DNA from 4 places in the Geobacillus zalihae genome. Region 3 is predicted to be linked to each of the others. Evidence: riboswitches for the same ligand, from Rfam matches in the RefSeq annotation. Region 3 holds a riboswitch; each other region holds the start of a gene.
What was found. A riboswitch is a leader RNA that binds a small molecule or an ion and turns the genes downstream of it on or off. The one in region 3 is predicted to bind cobalamin.
Positions count from the first base shown of each region.

Region 1: linked by a shared signal. The riboswitch ahead of metE (5-methyltetrahydropteroyltriglutamate--homocysteine S-methyltransferase) and the one ahead of QWV57_RS09115 ((2Fe-2S) ferredoxin domain-containing protein) in region 3 are both predicted to bind cobalamin.
Region 2: linked by a shared signal. The riboswitch ahead of QWV57_RS11555 (ABC transporter substrate-binding protein) and the one ahead of QWV57_RS09115 ((2Fe-2S) ferredoxin domain-containing protein) in region 3 are both predicted to bind cobalamin.
Region 4: linked by a shared signal. The riboswitch ahead of QWV57_RS04360 (ribonucleoside-diphosphate reductase subunit alpha) and the one ahead of QWV57_RS09115 ((2Fe-2S) ferredoxin domain-containing protein) in region 3 are both predicted to bind cobalamin.

Region 1 is NZ_CP129217.1:205,167-207,364, reverse strand. Features, by position in the region: gene QWV57_RS01125 (helix-turn-helix domain-containing protein) at 1-394, opposite strand, end outside; partial or broken gene QWV57_RS17980 (helix-turn-helix domain-containing protein) at 377-454, opposite strand; cobalamin riboswitch at 1,035-1,224, shown strand; gene metE (5-methyltetrahydropteroyltriglutamate--homocysteine S-methyltransferase) at 1,364-2,198, shown strand, end outside.
Region 2 is NZ_CP129217.1:2,296,893-2,299,090, reverse strand. Features, by position in the region: gene QWV57_RS11560 (PH domain-containing protein) at 160-774, shown strand; cobalamin riboswitch at 954-1,152, shown strand; gene QWV57_RS11555 (ABC transporter substrate-binding protein) at 1,294-2,198, shown strand, end outside.
Region 3 is NZ_CP129217.1:1,779,273-1,781,470, reverse strand. Features, by position in the region: gene QWV57_RS09120 (ISLre2-like element ISGsp3 family transposase) at 1-423, shown strand, start outside; cobalamin riboswitch at 653-846, shown strand; gene QWV57_RS09115 ((2Fe-2S) ferredoxin domain-containing protein) at 1,033-1,431, shown strand; gene QWV57_RS09110 (energy-coupling factor ABC transporter permease) at 1,432-2,175, shown strand; gene QWV57_RS09105 (energy-coupling factor ABC transporter substrate-binding protein) at 2,180-2,198, shown strand, end outside.
Region 4 is NZ_CP129217.1:837,035-839,232, reverse strand. Features, by position in the region: gene QWV57_RS04360 (ribonucleoside-diphosphate reductase subunit alpha) at 1-1,109, opposite strand, end outside; cobalamin riboswitch at 1,165-1,360, opposite strand; gene asnB (asparagine synthase (glutamine-hydrolyzing)) at 1,561-2,198, opposite strand, start outside.

The DNA of each region.
Region 1 (2,198 bases), 1.6 Mb from region 3:
TGCCTTCAAGGCGGCCTTCTGTCCAGCGAGTGAGAAAATGATTGTACACAAATCGGCAACATCCTATGATGCTCCGGATATACGGTTCCTGTTCTTTTGTCGGATAGAGACGGACGGAACAGGCTTGGCGCATTCCAATCGTCAAGAAAATTATACCATATTGCGCTTCCTCCCACTCCTTTAAGGGGGAGAGGAGCACAAGATTTCTGTAATGAATAAGGGCGATTTTTTCCGTTGCCACAGAGGAAATGAACCAAAGCAAGAGCAGGCCGAACCGAGTCGACGCTGGGATGCGTCCGGTGTTGCCAAGAGTAGCTGTCGGATCAAGACATGGGAACAGAGCCAAGCTCGATCGAATAGGCAAAACGGAAGGCAGGTCGAGGTGCCCATTCACCAACGGAGCGATCATCCTGTACCGAAACAGTGCGATGTCGTGTCTCATCGACTTATCCATCTGGATCTCCTCCTCGTCTTTCCCACCATCCATATACATTTGAATGTCAATGACAAAGTCGTGAAACTTGATCAAATTTCCTCCCCATCTTTGAAACAAATGGAAATTTCCGCCCGAAACGGCTCCTCACCACAACATGTACTTGACAAGCAATACAGCTTCCTGCACAAAGATTTGAAAAAATCACTGATTTGTTGATTTTCCCTTACAAGCGTAAATGGGGTATGTTCAGAAAAAATCATGTACAACTTTTGGTGAAGAGCCTCCGAAACAATTCACAAAAAATTTAGCACACTCTTCAGAAAAGAGGGAAAAGGCTTTCTGAAAGAATGTACAAGAAACGGTGTTTTGTTTTCGCAGAAAAATTCCATGGGCAGCGCACTTTGCCCTCCACCCGGGGATGAAAATCACACGTCAGTCCTGCATTTTCACAAAAAACATATTTTTACATAAAATACTAATATTAACTCAAAAAATATCCCTGCTTACTATGCCGTTATGCCTCTTAAAACCCCTTCACAAAAACATTTCGGTTGAAAAAAACAAAAAATTCTTTTATTCTAAATTTTATACAACCAAATAATCAGTTCACGCAACAGGTGGTTCACACATGTGGTGAACCTTAAAAGGGAAGTTTGGTGAAAATCCAACACGGTCGCGCCACTGTGATGCAGAGCTGTTTATCACAATCCACTGTTTCATTTGAAATGGGAAGGAGATAAACAGCGATGAAGCTAAGTCAGGAGACCTGCCTGTTGTATGCACTTTCGACCTACGCGTCATAGGGAGGAGTGAGGACATATGATATTGAGGCACTTCACGTATCTCAATACAAGCTAGTTATACCCTCCTTCCGTTGGAAGAGGGTTTTTTGCTTGATTGGGATCAAATAACTGGAGGTGCTTCCACATGTTCATCCGCAGTTCAAATGTAGGGTATCCACGCATTGGGGAGAAAAGAGAATGGAAAAAGACGTTAGAATCGTTTTGGAATGGGCAGATCACCAAAGAACAATGCACCAAAATGATGGAAGCGATTCGACTTGATTCGATTCGTAAACAGATGGAGAAAGGAATCGATCTCATTCCAATTGGAGATTTTTCTTTATACGATCACGTATTAGATACAGCATTCATGTTTGGATATATTCCAGAGCAATTTCAACAAATAGACGATACACTTGAGCAATATTTTGCGATGGCACGCGGGACAAATGGGCAACATGCGCTTGAAATGACGAAATGGTTTAATACAAATTACCATTACATCGTGCCTGAAATTGGACAAACAAAGCCAAGATTAGTGGAGAATCGCCTATTGAAAGAATACAACCTTGTAAAAGAAACATTCGATTTAGAAACAAAACCTGTGTTGCTTGGACCGATTACGTTTCTTTTGCTTTCTAAGCAATACGATCGACACGAGTGGCGCAAACATCTCGCACGATTAGTTCCTGTTTATGTAGAATTATTCAAACAACTAAGCGAAGCGGGCGTGTCATTCGTCCAAATCGATGAACCGATTCTCGTCCAAGATATAGACGATGACATCGTCGATGCATTTCGTGATGTATATGAAGTTTTTCATCGCGGTGTACCAAATATAAACCTTATTTTACAAACATATTTTGATAGCGTGTCGCATTATCGTGAAATCGTTGCTTTACCTGTCGCAGGCATTGGGCTTGACTTTGTACATGATAATGGCGAAAACATGAAAAACATAAACACCTATGGATTTCCGA
Region 2 (2,198 bases), 520 kb from region 3:
GGGTCTTTGATTTTTAGAGGCGATGAAACGTTTTTCCGATCTCGACGTATTACATAGATGAAAGGTATGAGATTACGGCGCCTTGTTAAGGCAAAACGCCGTTCATCCGCCAATAGGTGGGCGCCGATAAAACGTGGAAGGAGCCGGAGGAACATGAGCATGTTTGGAAAAGTCGCCGCCGATGTGCTTGGGCTAAGCGACATCGGCTCGGTTATTCAGCCGAAAGACTACGACAAAGTGGATGCCGATGATTATGTGATGCACGAGGATGGAGAAAAAATCTATTTTCTCATCAAGTCGAAATCCGATGAATATTGCTTCACAAACCGCGCGCTCATTCATCTGGACGGCACGAGCGCCGCGAGCAAAAAACGGACGCTGCGCCGCTACGATTACTATAAGCATCCGATTTCCGACGTGTCGCTCGAAACAGCCGGGACGGTCGATTTGGATGCGGAAATCAAATTTAAAATCGGCCCGCACGCATACTCGATCGATGTGCATAAAAAGCATATCGAGGAACTGAAAGACTTGTATAAATCGCTGCTGGCGATCGCGGACATTTGCCATGAAAACGAAACGAAGTTCAACTATGCGGAGCGGAGTTTGGAACTGGCGGCCAAGGTGTTTGCCAACATGCGCGGCGACGGCGCCAATGTGTCGGCGGATTTTCAGGCCGTGAATGAATACGCTTTTCGCTGGCTGACGGAAGCGAAAAAGAACTATACGGTCAAAGATTTTGGTTTTGTGTTTGACAAATATATTCAACAGTGACGAGTGGAGCCGGCAGTCAGAAAGGCGTCTTGCATAAAGGCGGGGCGCCTTTTCCTATGGCGGTTAGGCGGACGCTTGGCTGGGAACGCTGGTTTGGAGAGCTGGCTGCCAGTTTTCTATAAAAATAGTTGTCAAACGGCAAACGCTGTTTTAATATAAAAATGTCCATATCCCATAACTGAATCCATTTGCAGCAAGGTGCCGAAACGGCTTAATAGGGAATCCGGTGGGAATCCGGAGCTGTCCCCGCAACTGTCAATGCGGACGAAATGAAATCGCCACTGTACGGACAGATGGCTTGCGCTGTTTTCCGTACGGGAAGGCTTCAGAGTAGGATGAAGCATGAGCCAGTAGACCTGCCTTGCTTGCCGCAGTTTCCGAATCTTCGGGGGGTGAGACGCGGAAACAGTCGTACAGGGCATTGTTGTGCCCATTGGCGGTCTGTTTCGCGCTCATTCCCAGATTTAGGCGGAATGGGCGTTTTTTATTGTACATACATCACTGAAGGGGGAATGACGGATGAAACGTTGGACATGGCCGGCGGTGGTGGCGGTGTTCTTCCTTTTGGCCGCCGTGCTCGTCGGCTGTGGCGGGGCGAATGGCAGCACCGAGCCTGCGAAAAAAGACGAGCCGAAAACGGAACAAGCGGCGTTTCCAGTGACAGTGAAAGACGGGCTTGGCGAGGATGTCACGATCAAAGCGGAACCGAAAAAAATCGTCTCGCTCATCCCGAGCAATACGGAAATCGCCTATGCGTTGGGGTTGGGCGATAAGATCGTCGGCGTCAGCGATTTTGACAATTATCCGGAAGACGTCAAAACGAAAACGAAAATCGGCGGCATGGAGTTTAATGTCGAGAAAATCATTTCGCTCAAACCGGATCTCGTCTTGGCCCACGCGTCAAGCGCCCATAACTCGCGCGATGGCCTCAAGCAATTGAAAGACGCCGGCATTACCGTGCTTGTCGTCAATGACGCGAAGTCGTTCGACGATGTATATGCGTCCATCGACTTGATCGGCAAAGCGACCGGGACGACAGACAAAGCGAAGCAAGTGATTGATGAGATGAAAGAGAAGCTTGCGAAAATCAAAGAAAAAGCGAAACAAATCCCGGCGGACAAACAGGCCAATGTCTGGATTGAAGTGTCGCCGCCGCCGCAGCTGTATACGGCCGGCAAAGGGACGTTTATGGATGAGATGCTTCAAGTGATTTCAGCGAAAAACGTCGCCGGCAGCTTGGAAGGCTGGCCGATGGTGACGGAAGAAAAAGCCGTGGCCTATAAGCCGGATGTCATCATCACGACATACGGCGGAGCGAAGCAAGTGTTGGCGCGCGCCGCTTGGAAAGACGTGCCGGCGGTGAAAAACAAGCGGGTGTATGACGTCAACACCGACTTAGTAAGCCGACCGGGTCCGCGCCTTGT
Region 3 (2,198 bases):
ATGATCCGCCGGATCGAGTCGATGCCGGGATGCATCCGGGACTATCGGGAGTGGCTGTCGGAGCAAGGGGTGGAGACGACCGGCATGCGTCCGATGGGCCACGCCGAGAGCGTGATGAGCCGGTTTGCGCATCGGGTGAAATCCCGCCGCAGCTGGAAAGACCAAGGGCTTCGGGCGTTTCTGAGGGCGATGGCGGCCCGAATCGACGGGATTTGGCGGAGAAATGGGCAGTTGGTGGAGGAAGAAGAGACCCGAACGGCGGCCTCGGCCTCAACAAAGTCCAAGCGGATCGAACAGGCCAAACGGAAGGCCGGACGGTTATGGGCAGATGTGGTGCGTCAGAATCTACCGTGTCTGCAGCGGTCATCCGGGACACCGATCCATCAAGCGTTGTCGGCGCTCCGGGATGGTGGTTGGGTGTAAAAAAATGGAATATCGTATCATCGCCTCAAGATGAGGGATGAGAGTCCGAAAGCGCTTACGATATGAATTCCTGAAAATGGTTCGCTAACTAGTGATTGACAACGCCCGTAGTGAACCGAAAAAATGTTCTCCACAAAGTCTTGACTGACTCTGTCGGCAAAAAACGGTTGACGCCTGCCATCAAGTTGTACTACGATGAGAACGGATGCTTGTTCCATGACAAGATCAATAGGCGAGAAACAGACAAGGTGCCTAAGCCTGCTTTAGGGTTTGGGTGAAAAGGGAAGCCCGGTGAAAATCCGGCACGGTGCCCGCCACTGTGATGGGGAGCTTTGCGGCAGCAAGTCACTGAAGGATGCTTCGGGAAGACGCCGTCAAGCGATGATCCTAAGTCAGGAGACCTGCCTTGTTTGGATCGGACGGATGCCTACGGGACTATAGGCAGACGTGCGGGAGAATGATGGCTACATTGGGCCTGTTTGGGCCGTTTACGGCTTTCGTATACATTTTTCTGCACCTCTGCTGTAGAGGTGCTTTTTCTTTTGCCGAAAACCTGCCCGTCTGTCTGCGTCTAAATTCTATCATTCTAGCCAAAAAGGGGGGGATTCGGTGGCGACATGGGATTTGCGGGGAATGAAGCATCATGTGCTCATTTGCAACGGAGGGACGTGCCTCCGCCATGGCGGGGATGATGTGACAACGGCGGTGCGCGAGGAGATCGCCCGTCTCGGGCTTGACGACGCTGTCCATACAACAAGGACGCGCTGCAACGGACGATGCCAAGACGCGTGCGTGATGATCGTCTATCCGCAAGGCATCTGGTATCGACAGATGACGCCGGAGCGGGCGAAGGAGGTTGTGCGCGCCCATTTGGGTGAGGGGGTTCCGATGCGGGAGTGGGCGACGTATGAATACGAAGGCGAATTGGTGTTGACGCCAGCCGGCGAACGGGAGGCGCCAAGCGGAAAACGGAAAACGGAACATGCTGCGAAAGGAGTGAAGGGATAAATGAAGAGAGCGGTTCGATGGAGCGGAATGGCGGCTTTGTTCGTTTCTTATTTTTTGTTGACGAATGAAAATGAAGCGTATGCCATGCACATTATGGAAGGATTTTTGCCTGTCAAATGGGCGCTGTTTTGGTGGCTGTTGTTTTTGCCGTTCTTTGTGTTCGGATTGCGGCGGCTTGTGCATACGCTGAAGCAGCACCCCGAACATAAGCTTCTGATGGCGTTAGCTGGCGCGTTTACATTTGTATTGTCGGCGTTGAAAATTCCATCCGTCACCGGCAGCAGCTCGCATCCGACCGGGATCGGCTTCGGCTCGGTTTTGTTTGGACCATGGGTGATGGTGGTGATCGGCACAGTCGTTCTTCTCTTTCAAGCGCTGCTTCTTGCCCACGGAGGAGTGACGACGCTTGGGGCCAATGCGATGTCGATGGCGATCGTCGGCCCGTTCGTCGCGTACGGAGTGTATCAACTGTGCCGAAAAGGGGCGGTATCCAATCGAGCGGCTTTGTTTCTTGCCGCTTGTTTGTCTGATTTGGCTACATATGTCATGACGTCCCTGCAGCTTGCCCTGGCGTTTCCGTCTCCTGATGGGGGAGTCACCGCCTCGTTTTTGAAATTCGCCGGCATTTTTGCCATTACTCAAGTGCCGTTGGCGGTGACGGAAGGCATCATAACGGTAATCGTCTGGAACTGGCTTTCCTCCTATCAAGCTTCTCCGCTGTTCCAAAAGGAAAAGGGGGCGTAATGCGATGAAGAAAAATGGCTTGC
Region 4 (2,198 bases), 940 kb from region 3:
CCGGTGAACAAATCATGCGTCCGCAGCCGTTCGTCGCCGTTGTTGAGCCGCGCATCGAGAAACGCAAAAATGTCTTTATGCCATACATCCAAATAGACGGAAATGGCCCCTTTGCGCTGCCCCAGCTGATCGACGCTCACCGCTGTATTGTTCAACTGCTTCATCCACGGGATGACGCCGGAGGAAACCCCTTTGAACCCTTTGATGTCGCTGCCGCGCGAACGGATTTTGCCTAAATAGACGCCGATGCCGCCGCCCGATTTCGACAAGTTGGCGATGTCGGTGTTGCTGTCATAAATTCCTTGCAAGCTGTCATCGACCGTATCGACAAAGCAGCTTGAGAGCTGGCCGTACGACTTCCCAGCGTTGGCAAGCGTCGGCGTCGCCACGGTCATGTATAAGTTGCTTAACGCCCAATACGCTTCCTTCACGAGCGCAAGCCGCTGCTTTTGCGGTTCATTCGCCATGAGCGTCATGGCAATGACCAAAAACCGCTCCTGCGGCAATTCATACAACCGCCGCTCATAATCGCGCGCCAAATACCGGTCCGCGAGCGTGCGCAGCCCAATGTACGTAAACAGCTTGTCCTTCTCCGGATCAAGAAACGCACCGATGGCGTCGACTTCTTCTTTCGTATAACGTTCAAGCAAGAACGGACTGTACACCCCTTGTTCCGTCAGCGCAACAAGCAGCGAGTAGAAATCGCCATACCGCTCGCGTTCATCGTACCCGCGCTGCCGCGCCGCTTCACGGTACAATTGCCGCAAATACAGCCGGGCGCACACAAACGTCCAGTCCGGCTCCTCTTCATCAATGTAAGAAAGTCCTTCCAAAATAGCCGTTTGGTGCAGCTGTTCTACCGTGACGGACTCCTTTCGGCTAAGAAGCTGCCAAACACGCTCGACGTATTCATCAAGCGACAGACGGCCGAATCCAGCGGCGGCTTGCCCAATCAGCGACGCAAACTCTTCACGTGAAAACGAAACCGGCTTCCCTTGGTCATCGAGGATGATCGTTTTCGTCAATACGGTCATTCGTTTCCCCACTCCTTCAATAAAAAATCCGCTCGGGCAGGCGAGCGGATGAAACGACAGACGGAAAAAAGGCATACGAAACCCTTTTTCTTTTCCCCTATCGTTTCATCTTCTCACACCCCGAAGAACATGAAACGTTCCAAGCAAGGCAGGTCTCCTGACTCGTGCATCGTCCTACTTTGGGGCCTTCCCAGCGGCGCGCCGAACGGCTCTTGCCGCCAGTGGCCATCCCATTTCGTCCGCACATACAGTTGCGGGGGCAGTTCCGGATTCACACCGGATTCCCTATTAAGTCCTGATGGACACCATTGCTTGGCAGAACGATATGTAGTTGTACAACAAGACTTCAAAACCAATATATAGTATTTAGCATCCTGATGGAACAAGCATATACCAAAACCGGGAAAATTGCAAGAGCGGGAGAAAGCAAATTTTCTCTTTCGCTTCGCCAAAGGCAAGGAAACTGTCCGCACCATCGAAAAAGGCGTTCTAGGTGTCGCCCTTAGAACGCCCTGTCGTTTCCCTGCTACGCCTCCAAAACAGACGCTGGCCGCTCCTCGCTTTGTGCGGATGAAGCAAAATCGTACTTCTTTTCCACATACACTTGATGCCAAACCATAAACGCCAACACCGTCCACAGCTTGCGGCTGTGGTCCGCCTTGTGGCGGGCATGTTCATCCAGCAGCCGATGGAGCACATCCTTATGGAACAGATGATCGGTTTCGCTTTCGTGGATGAGCTGTCTCGCCCAGTCATACATTTCGTTTTTCAGCCAGTGGCGAATCGGCACGGGGAACCCTAATTTTTTCCGGTTTAACACATGATCCGGCACGATGCCTTCGGCGGCTTTACGTAAAATATATTTCGTCGTACCGTTGGCTATCTTCATATCAGGGGCGATTTGCCTAGCAACCTCAAATACCTTTTTGTCTAAAAAGGGAACGCGCAGCTCAAGCGAATGGGCCATCGTCATTTTGTCCGCTTTGACTAAAATATCGCCCCTTAGCCATGTATGAAGATCAATATACTGCATCCGGTTGACGGGCGGGTCATGAAGCGTTTCGCGGTAAAACGGAGCCGTCACCGCCGTATATTCGCACCCTCCTCGGTACGTTTTGAGCAGCGCCGCTTTTTCCTTTTCGCTATAGATTTTGGCATTGCCGA